Regions from separate parts of the Oceanobacillus sp. FSL K6-0127 genome, predicted to be linked through region 2. Evidence: a T-box and tRNA genes for the amino acid it is inferred to sense, from the RefSeq annotation. Region 2 holds a T-box; the other regions hold tRNA genes.
What was found. A T-box is a leader RNA that pairs with one kind of tRNA and senses whether it is charged. The one in region 2 lies ahead of tyrS (tyrosine--tRNA ligase), so its partner is inferred to be a tRNA-Tyr.
Positions count from the first base shown of each region.

Region 1: it encodes a tRNA-Tyr, which carries the amino acid that the T-box ahead of tyrS (tyrosine--tRNA ligase) is inferred to sense. The anticodon was not compared.
Region 3: it encodes a tRNA-Tyr, which carries the amino acid that the T-box ahead of tyrS (tyrosine--tRNA ligase) is inferred to sense. The anticodon was not compared.

Region 1 is NZ_CP150287.1:3,923,639-3,926,889, forward strand. Features, by position in the region: gene MHH64_RS19160 (HAD family hydrolase) at 1-141, opposite strand, end outside; gene MHH64_RS19165 (PepSY domain-containing protein) at 341-643, shown strand; tRNA gene MHH64_RS19170 (tRNA-Ser) at 853-943, opposite strand; tRNA gene MHH64_RS19175 (tRNA-Asn) at 947-1,021, opposite strand; tRNA gene MHH64_RS19180 (tRNA-Arg) at 1,032-1,105, opposite strand; tRNA gene MHH64_RS19185 (tRNA-Ile) at 1,172-1,245, opposite strand; tRNA gene MHH64_RS19190 (tRNA-Gly) at 1,261-1,334, opposite strand; tRNA gene MHH64_RS19195 (tRNA-Tyr) at 1,351-1,436, opposite strand; tRNA gene MHH64_RS19200 (tRNA-Phe) at 1,446-1,521, opposite strand; tRNA gene MHH64_RS19205 (tRNA-Ser) at 1,547-1,639, opposite strand; tRNA gene MHH64_RS19210 (tRNA-Ile) at 1,660-1,733, opposite strand; tRNA gene MHH64_RS19215 (tRNA-His) at 1,756-1,831, opposite strand; tRNA gene MHH64_RS19220 (tRNA-Met) at 1,857-1,933, opposite strand; tRNA gene MHH64_RS19225 (tRNA-Ala) at 1,944-2,016, opposite strand; tRNA gene MHH64_RS19230 (tRNA-Arg) at 2,107-2,180, opposite strand; tRNA gene MHH64_RS19235 (tRNA-Leu) at 2,262-2,343, opposite strand; tRNA gene MHH64_RS19240 (tRNA-Lys) at 2,352-2,424, opposite strand; tRNA gene MHH64_RS19245 (tRNA-Thr) at 2,438-2,513, opposite strand; tRNA gene MHH64_RS19250 (tRNA-Asp) at 2,517-2,593, opposite strand; tRNA gene MHH64_RS19255 (tRNA-Met) at 2,684-2,760, opposite strand; tRNA gene MHH64_RS19260 (tRNA-Val) at 2,789-2,864, opposite strand; tRNA gene MHH64_RS19265 (tRNA-Glu) at 2,869-2,943, opposite strand; rRNA gene rrf (5S ribosomal RNA) at 3,073-3,188, opposite strand.
Region 2 is NZ_CP150287.1:2,415,340-2,418,590, reverse strand. Features, by position in the region: gene MHH64_RS11970 (GNAT family protein) at 1-2, opposite strand, end outside; gene tyrS (tyrosine--tRNA ligase) at 113-1,381, opposite strand; T-box leader at 1,514-1,804, opposite strand; gene MHH64_RS11960 (transglycosylase domain-containing protein) at 1,995-3,251, shown strand, end outside.
Region 3 is NZ_CP150287.1:1,733,702-1,736,952, forward strand. Features, by position in the region: rRNA gene MHH64_RS08675 (23S ribosomal RNA) at 1-577, shown strand, start outside; rRNA gene rrf (5S ribosomal RNA) at 730-845, shown strand; tRNA gene MHH64_RS08685 (tRNA-Asn) at 965-1,039, shown strand; tRNA gene MHH64_RS08690 (tRNA-Ser) at 1,043-1,134, shown strand; tRNA gene MHH64_RS08695 (tRNA-Glu) at 1,151-1,225, shown strand; tRNA gene MHH64_RS08700 (tRNA-Val) at 1,230-1,305, shown strand; tRNA gene MHH64_RS08705 (tRNA-Met) at 1,334-1,410, shown strand; tRNA gene MHH64_RS08710 (tRNA-Asp) at 1,416-1,492, shown strand; tRNA gene MHH64_RS08715 (tRNA-Phe) at 1,512-1,587, shown strand; tRNA gene MHH64_RS08720 (tRNA-Tyr) at 1,605-1,689, shown strand; tRNA gene MHH64_RS08725 (tRNA-Trp) at 1,704-1,777, shown strand; tRNA gene MHH64_RS08730 (tRNA-His) at 1,792-1,864, shown strand; tRNA gene MHH64_RS08735 (tRNA-Gln) at 1,891-1,965, shown strand; tRNA gene MHH64_RS08740 (tRNA-Gly) at 1,969-2,043, shown strand; tRNA gene MHH64_RS08745 (tRNA-Cys) at 2,054-2,127, shown strand; tRNA gene MHH64_RS08750 (tRNA-Leu) at 2,135-2,218, shown strand; gene MHH64_RS08755 (peptidoglycan-binding domain-containing protein) at 2,792-3,251, shown strand, end outside.

The DNA of each region.
Region 1 (3,251 bases), 1.5 Mb from region 2:
GCTGTATTTGCGACTTATGATATAAAAATTATTTAATTCCTCATCTGTAAAAGGTACATCAATCATTTTCTTACATGTATTTTTAAATGATGCTGCTTGATCGTACAATGTATCATCTACATCAAAAATAATCGTATCCATGCTATCGACCTCCATTACTATCATACTATATTATAAAAGACAGGAGAAGCGCTGGATATATTCCATTATTGATCAAATGTAACGCAATAGTTCGGTTAAACTAAAATAGGCTTCTTCACTATTTTATTCGGGCATCAACACAGACTCGGGACATATGCATAAAATGTGACTGAATGAATTCAAAGAAGGAGCATGATACATGATGCATCGAAATTGGAATTACCAAAATCTATATAACCAGCCTCAACACCACTGGCAAAATCAAGGATGGAATGACCAAATAAATTACAACCAATCCCCACAGTTTCAACGTCAAATCACTATTCAAGAAGCAATAGATATTGCACTTGCACAAGTACCTGGTCAAGCTGTTAAGGCAGAATTAGACACAAAACAAGGTGTAAGGGTTTATGAGGTGGATGTTATAACTGCCCAAGGAGTAAAATATGAAATAGCAATAAATATGAATACTGGAGAAATAGTTGAAATAGAGTTAGATTAATCGGTGGGATGAGGAATGGAGTTATGCTCTTTTCCTCATTTTATATGTAATTGTGTATGAATTACTTCAATCAGTTTGGAAAAGATTTAAAAGTAGTGGACCTACATAATTGTGGAGTGATATTTCATTATATAGTTAAGGGGATAACAGAATTTAAACCTATGATAAAAAAACAAACCAAAATCCTTATCACTTGGTGAACCAAATACTGGCGGAGAAGGAGGGATTTGAACCCTCGCGTCGCTTACACGACCTACACCCTTAGCAGGGGCGCCTCTTCAGCCTCTTGAGTACTTCCCCAAATGGCTCCACAGGTAGGATTCGAACCTACGACCGATCGGTTAACAGCCGATTGCTCTACCACTGAGCTACTGTGGAATAGTTTATACGCGCCCTAGAGGATTCGAACCTCTGACCCACAGCTTAGAAGGCTGTTGCTCTATCCTACTGAGCTAAGGGCGCAAATGTAAAAGTATATAATAACATACAATTGTATGGAATTTAATCCAATGTAAGAATATATAGGAATGGGCCTGAGTGGACTCGAACCACCGACCTCACGCTTATCAGGCGTGCGCTCTAACCAGCTGAGCTACAGGCCCAAAGAAAAGGGTAATTGGAGCGGGTGAAGGGAATCGAACCCTCATCATCAGCTTGGAAGGCTGAGGTTTTACCACTAAACTACACCCGCATTGTAATATATAATATGGTGGAGGGAGTAGGACTCGAACCTACGAACCCGATGGGAGCGGATTTACAGTCCGCCGCGTTTGGCCAACTTCGCTATCCCTCCACATTATAATGGTGGCTCGGGACGGAATCGAACCGCCGACACACGGATTTTCAGTCCGTTGCTCTACCGACTGAGCTACCGAGCCAATTATTTAATTAACTATTTATGTATGGAGGAGGTAGAGGGATTCGAACCCCCGCGCGGTTTGACCCGCCTGTCGGTTTTCAAGACCGATCCCTTCAGCCAGACTTGGGTATACCTCCACATTACGGTGAACTTATAATGGACCCTGCAGGATTCGAACCTGCGACCGATCGGTTATGAGCCGATAGCTCTAACCAACTGAGCTAAGGGTCCTAATATTTTCTTCATAATATAATGGGGCGACCGGTGGGGATTGAACCCACGTATGCCGGAGCCACAATCCGGTGCGTTAACCACTTCGCCACGACCGCCATTATACAATTATTTAATTTTGAATGGTAGCGGCGGAGGGGATCGAACCCACGACCTCACGGGTATGAACCGTACGCTCTCGCCAGCTGAGCTACGCCGCCAATATTCAAATGGAGCCTAGCGGGATCGAACCGCTGACCTCCTGCGTGCAAGGCAGGCGCTCTCCCAGCTGAGCTAAGGCCCCATGTAGAAAGATAATCGGGAAAACAAGGTTCAAACTGCAATACCTTGGTCCTGAACCAAGGGCTCTACCAAGCTAAAGTTCCCGGAATAACGCGCCCGAGAGGAGTCGAACCCCTAACCTCTTGATCCGTAGTCAAACGCTCTATCCAATTGAGCTACGGGCGCCTATAGTGCTGAGTAAGAAAATTGAAACGGCAAGATAATGCTCTACCGCTGAATTACTTATACGCTTGACAAGTAATAAAATGCGGGTGAAGGGACTTGAACCCCCACGTCCGAAGACACTAGATCCTAAGTCTAGCGCGTCTGCCAATTCCGCCACACCCGCATATGAGATGAGCCATGAAGGATTCGAACCTTCGACCCTTTGATTAAAAGTCAAATGCTCTACCAACTGAGCTAATGGCTCCTACTGTAATAAATGGTGCCGGCCAGAGGACTTGAACCCCCAACCTACTGATTACAAGTCAGTTGCTCTACCAATTGAGCTAGGCCGGCATCTGGCGGTCCGGACGGGACTCGAACCCGCGACCTCCTGCGTGACAGGCAGGCATTCTAACCAACTGAACTACCGGACCAATAATAATAATATATGTTAAAACTAGCGGATACATTTATCCAGTATTTCTAGCTTTAGCTTATTTCAAGTTAATTTAATTTTATATTTTTGGTTGCGGGGGCAGGATTTGAACCTACGACCTTTGGGTTATGAGCCCAACGAGCTACCAGACTGCTCCACCCCGCGGTATGAAATAAAGTATTAAGATGAAATATGGTGGAGGATGCAGGGCTCGAACCTGCGACCCCCTGCTTGTAAGGCAGGTGCTCTCCCAGCTGAGCTAATCCTCCATATTGGTGACCCGTACGGGATTCGAACCCGTGTTACCGCCGTGAAAGGGCGGTGTCTTAACCGCTTGACCAACGGGCCAGGTAAATTTTCCCAAGTATAAACAAAGAAATAATTTCACAGGTAGATTTCAAAAGTTAAACTTCGAATCCACGATCAATCGACAAATAGTCGTTGTGCTACCATTTAGGTACTGTGAAATAATCTTTTGCCTGGCGGCGTCCTACTCTTGCAGGGGCAAAGCCCCAACTACCATCGGCGCTGAAGAACTTAACTTCTGTGTTCGGCAAGGGAACAGGTGTGACCTCTTCGCTATTGCTACCAGACCTATTTTTTTTAGGTTTATACCTTAAAAACTAAATAAGAGTAAACAAGACATCAAATAAAGA
Region 2 (3,251 bases):
ATCGAAACCCTCCATTCGTTCTACTCATTATAAAGGATTTTTTCGAATATTAAAGCAGCTAAATTAAATAAGGCACGAATGTCATTACATCCGTGCCAAGTATTCGTTCTCTTTAAAATTGCACAAGAAAATATTTCTTCTTTCCACGGCGAATGATTGTAAACTGGTCTTCAATACGATCAGCCGCTGTTACCACATAATTAACATCTTGTTGTCGTTCGCCATTAATAGATACAGCTCCATTGCCAATATCTTCTCTTGCTTGGCGTTTCGATGAAGAAATGGAAGCTTGCACTAATAGGTCCACCAAGTTAATATCCTCTTTTTCCGCTTCGTATGTTGGTACATCCTTAAAGCCTTGCTCAATATCACTTGCGGATAACTCCTTCAAGTCACCGCTAAATAATGCTGCTGATATCTTAATGGCCTGATTCAGCGCTGCTTCGCCATGAATCGATCTTGTCATTTCTTCTGCAAGACGTTTTTGAGCAACACGATTTTCCGGATGCTGTTCTACTTCTTGCTCAAGGACTGCAATTTCTTCCTCAGGTAAAAATGTGAAATAACGTAAGAATTTAGCAACATCACGATCATCTGTATTAATCCAGAACTGGTAAAATTCATATGGTGTCGTTTTTTCTGGGTCTAACCATACCGCGTTTCCAGCTGTTTTGCCGAATTTTGTACCATCTGCTTTTGTAATGAGTGGTACTGTTAGTCCGAATACTTTTATTTGTTCGTCTTCATCTTCTCTGGAACGGCGGATAAGTTCCATCCCTGCAGTGATATTTCCCCATTGGTCACTACCGCCAATTTGTAAAGTACAATTTTCCTGTTCGTACAATTTAAGGTAGTCAAGCGACTGCAAAATCATATAGCTGAATTCGGTAAATGTAATTCCTTGTTCAATTCGGGCAGAAACAGATTCCTTTGCAAGCATGTAGTTGATTCCAAAATGTTTTCCTGCATCCCGCAGAAAATCAATAATTGTCATATTGCCAAGCCAGTCATGGTTATTTCTTGACTGTACCGGATTATCACCTTGATCAGTATCAACTAGTTTACTAATTTGCTCTCTGATTTTCTCTGTAAACCCGTGGACAACCTCGCTCGTGTTCAAGGAACGTTCACTGGACCTTCCGCTTGGATCGCCAATCATTCCTGTTCCTCCACCTACAAGCGCAATCGGCTTATGTCCAGCTTGTTGGAATCTTTTTAACATGGTTAATGGCACTAAATGGCCAATATGCAGACTATCGGCTGTTGGGTCAAAGCCACAGTATAATGTAATTTGGTTTTCTTTCAAATGCTTTTCTAGCCCTTCTCGGTCCGTTACTTGATGGACCAGCCCTCGGTTTTCAAGATCTTGTAAAATGTCCATTCTCCACACTCCATTACTTTTTTATTAAAAAACCTGGCATTTGCAATCCTTTTAGCAAATACCTTAGTTCACTTATGCAGATAAGGCAGTTTCACACTTTCTTATCTGCAAACCAAAAAACTCGCCCCTAAAAAAAGGGACGAGCTGAACACGCGGTACCACCCTTGTTGCTAAAAAAATAGCCACTTGGGATTGTTAACGATGTCTCCACCGTTCTTTCCGTATAGAAGTACAAAGTCAGGTAAAATGACACTTCGAATTTCTTCGTTGGGCCTTTTTATCCTTCTTTAAAAGATGCACTGCTCCTACCGAAAGAAATGCTCCAGATTGTAATTCACTTGCAAATGTATACTGGCTTGCACCTTCCGCCAGCTCTCTTTAATAGGGATTTGCTAAGCTACTGCGATCTTTCATCACATCATATCAAAAGATGCTCAACAAGCAGCTAAATAGAATTGAGAAATTCATATTTATCCTTGTTCTTGAACATGCAATATGTATTATATACATTCATAACACATCTGTAATGCAATTGCAATATTTAATTTCTAAATACGATACAACAAAAAACACTCATATGCTATAATATATATGAAATTTAGGGGGTTCACAAATGGAATTTAAAGAAAAAATGCTCGAATATAAGAAGAAGCTGTCGACCCTATGGAAAACAGGGAAAATCCAGCGTTCATCACGCGTTACCTACGATGTGGTGTGGAATGTTATTTTATTCGTTCTTGTTATAGGTTTTATTGGATTTATTTTTGCAGGAGCTGTTGGAGCGGGCTATTTCGCATCGCTTGTAAAGGATGAACCAATTCGTAGCTATGAGACGATGGCTCAGGATATTTATGATTACTCAGAAACATCGAAACTATACTTTGCTGATGATGTTTACTTTGGTGATATAAACTCCGATATACATCGTGAAGAAACAACATTAGAGAATATTTCACCAATTTTAACGCAGGCCGTTATTGCTACAGAAGATGAATATTTTAATGAGCATAAAGGAATTGTACCAAAGGCAATTCTTCGTGCAATGGTTCAGGAAGTTACCAATTCTTCTATCCAAACTGGTGGGAGTACATTAACACAGCAATTGATTAAAAACCAAATTCTTACTGATGAGGTTTCTTTTGAAAGAAAAGCAGTTGAAATGTTGCTCGCGCTGCGCTTAGAAAGATTTTTTGAAAAAGAGGAGATTCTGGAAGCCTACTTAAACATTGTGCCGTATGGCAGGGATGCTTCAGGCAGAAATATTGCTGGTGTTCAAACAGCTTCAAAGGGGATTTTTGGTATTGATGCTGATGAAGTTAATCTTCCTCAGGCCGCATATCTCGCTGGACTACCCCAAAGCCCTTCATCCTACACACCGTTTGTCAATAGTGGTGGTCTAAAGGATGAAGCAGGTATCCAACCAGGAATAAACCGAATGAAAACAGTACTTAATCGCATGTATGATATGGAGTACATTACAAAGGAAGAATACGAAGAAGCATTAGAATATGATATTGTCGCAGATTTCTCTGAAAAAAGTCCATCTCCAAGGGAAACATATCCAGTATTAACCTTTGAAATTGAGGAAAGAGCGACCAAGCTCATTAAAAAAATTCTCGCTGAAGAAGATGGGTATACATCAGGGGATCTTAATAAAAATGAAGCTTTAAACAAGGAATATGAAGAGCTTGCATCACGTGCGCTAAGAAATAACGGTTATGAAATTCATTCCACAATTGACAAAGAAATTTACGATGCTTTCCAGGAAATCGGTAAAAATTATGAGCACTATGGGCGCGATCATACGTTTACAGTAACGGATGATGAAACGGGTGAAACAACGAGCTGGACAGAGGAAGTACAGGCTGCC
Region 3 (3,251 bases), 680 kb from region 2:
TGTAAAGGCACAAGGGAGCTTGACTGCGAGACCTACAAGTCGAGCAGGGACGAAAGTCGGGCTTAGTGATCCGGTGGTTCCGCATGGAAGGGCCATCGCTCAACGGATAAAAGCTACCCCGGGGATAACAGGCTTATCTCCCCCAAGAGTTCACATCGACGGGGAGGTTTGGCACCTCGATGTCGGCTCATCGCATCCTGGGGCTGTAGTCGGTCCCAAGGGTTGGGCTGTTCGCCCATTAAAGCGGTACGCGAGCTGGGTTCAGAACGTCGTGAGACAGTTCGGTCCCTATCCGTCGTGGGCGTTGGAAGTTTGAGAGGAGCTGTCCTTAGTACGAGAGGACCGGGATGGACACACCGCTGGTGTACCAGTTGTTCCGCCAGGAGCATCGCTGGGTAGCTACGTGTGGAAAGGATAAGTGCTGAAAGCATCTAAGCATGAAGCCCCCCTCAAGATGAGACTTCCCATCACTTCGAGTGAGTAAGATCCCTCAGAGACGATGAGGTTGATAGGTTCGGTGTGGAAGCGTGGTGACACGTGGAGCTTACGGATACTAATCGATCGAGGACTTAACTAAATTCTTTATTTGATGTCTTGTTTACTCTTATTTAGTTTTTAAGGTATAAACCTTATAAAAACCTAACTTTATACTTGATTTTTTTTCAAAAACGATTATAATATTGGTTGTCACTGATTTTCTTGAGGTTCACTTGGGTGATAATTATATTGTCTGGTAGCAATAGCGAAGAGGTCACACCTGTTCCCATGCCGAACACAGAAGTTAAGCTCTTCAGCGCCGATGGTAGTTGGGGCTTTGCCCCTGCAAGAGTAGGACGCCGCCAGGCAAGTAAATTCCTTACCATACAAGAGCTGTATGACAGGAATGAAGCTACTCTAAAATATCTCATTTGGTGGGACGAGCAATTTATGTTTGAAAAACCAAATAGATTTCATTTTGGATTATTCCACAGTAGCTCAGTGGTAGAGCAATCGGCTGTTAACCGATCGGTCGTAGGTTCGAATCCTACCTGTGGAGCCATACGGAGAGCTGTCCGAGTGGCCGAAGGAGCACGATTGGAAATCGTGTAGGCCGTTTACGCGGCCTCGAGGGTTCGAATCCCTCGCTCTCCGCCACTATTACATAAAATAAGGCCCGTTGGTCAAGCGGTTAAGACACCGCCCTTTCACGGCGGTAACACGGGTTCGAATCCCGTACGGGTCACCAATATGGAGGATTAGCTCAGCTGGGAGAGCACCTGCCTTACAAGCAGGGGGTCGCAGGTTCGAGCCCTGCATCCTCCACCATATTTCATCTTAATACTTTATTTCATACCGCGGGGTGGAGCAGTCTGGTAGCTCGTTGGGCTCATAACCCAAAGGTCGTAGGTTCAAATCCTGCCCCCGCAACCAAAAATGGTCCGGTAGTTCAGTTGGTTAGAATGCCTGCCTGTCACGCAGGAGGTCGCGGGTTCGAGTCCCGTCCGGACCGCCATTTAAAATATTTTAATTATGGCTCGGTAGCTCAGTCGGTAGAGCAACGGACTGAAAATCCGTGTGTCGGCGGTTCGATTCCGTCCCGAGCCACCATTTACTTCAATTTAGTTGGAGGGGTAGCGAAGTGGCTAAACGCGGCGGACTGTAAATCCGCTCCCTCAGGGTTCGGCAGTTCGAATCTGCCCCCCTCCACCATTTTAATAAATAATAGGGGTATAGTTTAACGGTAGAACTACGGTCTCCAAAACCGTCAATGTGGGTTCGATTCCTACTACCCCTGCCATTTACAATTATATGGCGGTCGTGGCGAAGTGGTTAACGCACCGGATTGTGGCTCCGGCACACGTGGGTTCGATCCCCATCGATCGCCCTCATATAATTAACAAATTTATTGATTGGGCCATAGCCAAGCGGTAAGGCATCGGGTTTTGATCCCGTGTACCCTAGGTTCGAATCCTAGTGGCCCAGCCATATGCGGAAGTAGTTCAGTGGTAGAACATCACCTTGCCAAGGTGGGGGTCGCGGGTTCGAATCCCGTCTTCCGCTCCATTTTATTTTTGGCGGTATAGCCAAGTGGTAAGGCAGAGGTCTGCAAAACCTTTATCACCGGTTCAAATCCGGTTACCGCCTCCATACCTATGCCGGTGTGGCGGAATTGGCAGACGCGCGGGACTCAAAATCCCGTGTCTTCACGGACGTGTCGGTTCGACCCCGACCACCGGTATCGATATTATGATTTAAGTAAATTACAAAAGGATTTTGGCTCCTAAACCTTTATATCTAAGGGTTTAGGAGTTTTTTTGTGGATTTTAGAATCTAATAGTAAAAAATCTTTGTTAGATTCAAGCAATAGAACGAGATAACTAGATGTTCTTGTATAATCTACCTGGTAAGCTACTATTAAGAAAAGCAACATTCGAATGATAGATAGGAGAGATAGCGGTTGGCAAATGTATGGCCATTTTGAGGTTTCATAGATAATATTATTGATAAAAATAAAAATAAGTACACAATAAAGTGTTTCACACATTTTTAATAGGGTATATGTAAAATATTCAATTAATTACCTCTTGGAATAAGAAGGCGAAGGAGGTGGTCGAGAGCGAAAGGAAAAAGGGAAATAGACCTATCGCTTGTGACCAAACTGGCCTCACCATGCACCATCTGTATGCAGACGTCGATACATCGGGATAATAGTGCGGGCTATCAGCTGAGGATAACAAAAGATATGACAAGGGATCGACTGTCGTATCTGCCTATGCGACTGCCGAAGTCTATATTATTTTAGGAGGAGATTATGTTGAAAAAGAAATGGTTAGCAGTAATACCTGCAGTTATGCTTGTAGCAGTGCAAGTTGTTCCCTTTCAAACTGTAGACGCAGCCTCGGAAAATGATTCGATTCAACTATCAGAATCAGAAATACCACCAGGATACGAAGCGATATTAAATTGGCCGCCTGAAGAACAGCCGATTGTCAAACAGGGTAGCCAAAGTTTTGAAGTTGAATTTATACAAGTGATGTTAAATCACTTTGGACATGAAACAGAAGTCGATGGAAATTTTGGCCCACATACAGACCAACAAGTCCGTGAATTACAAGCAGAGCATGGTTTAGTCCGGGACGGGATTGTCGGTGTTGATACATGGACACTACTACTTGACGAATATCAAGCAGAGTTGTTTACAGTAGAAACAGCGATTGCTTATGCAGAGGATGCCCTTGATAATGATGATTTAGTATTTAGTAGCGCTGGCG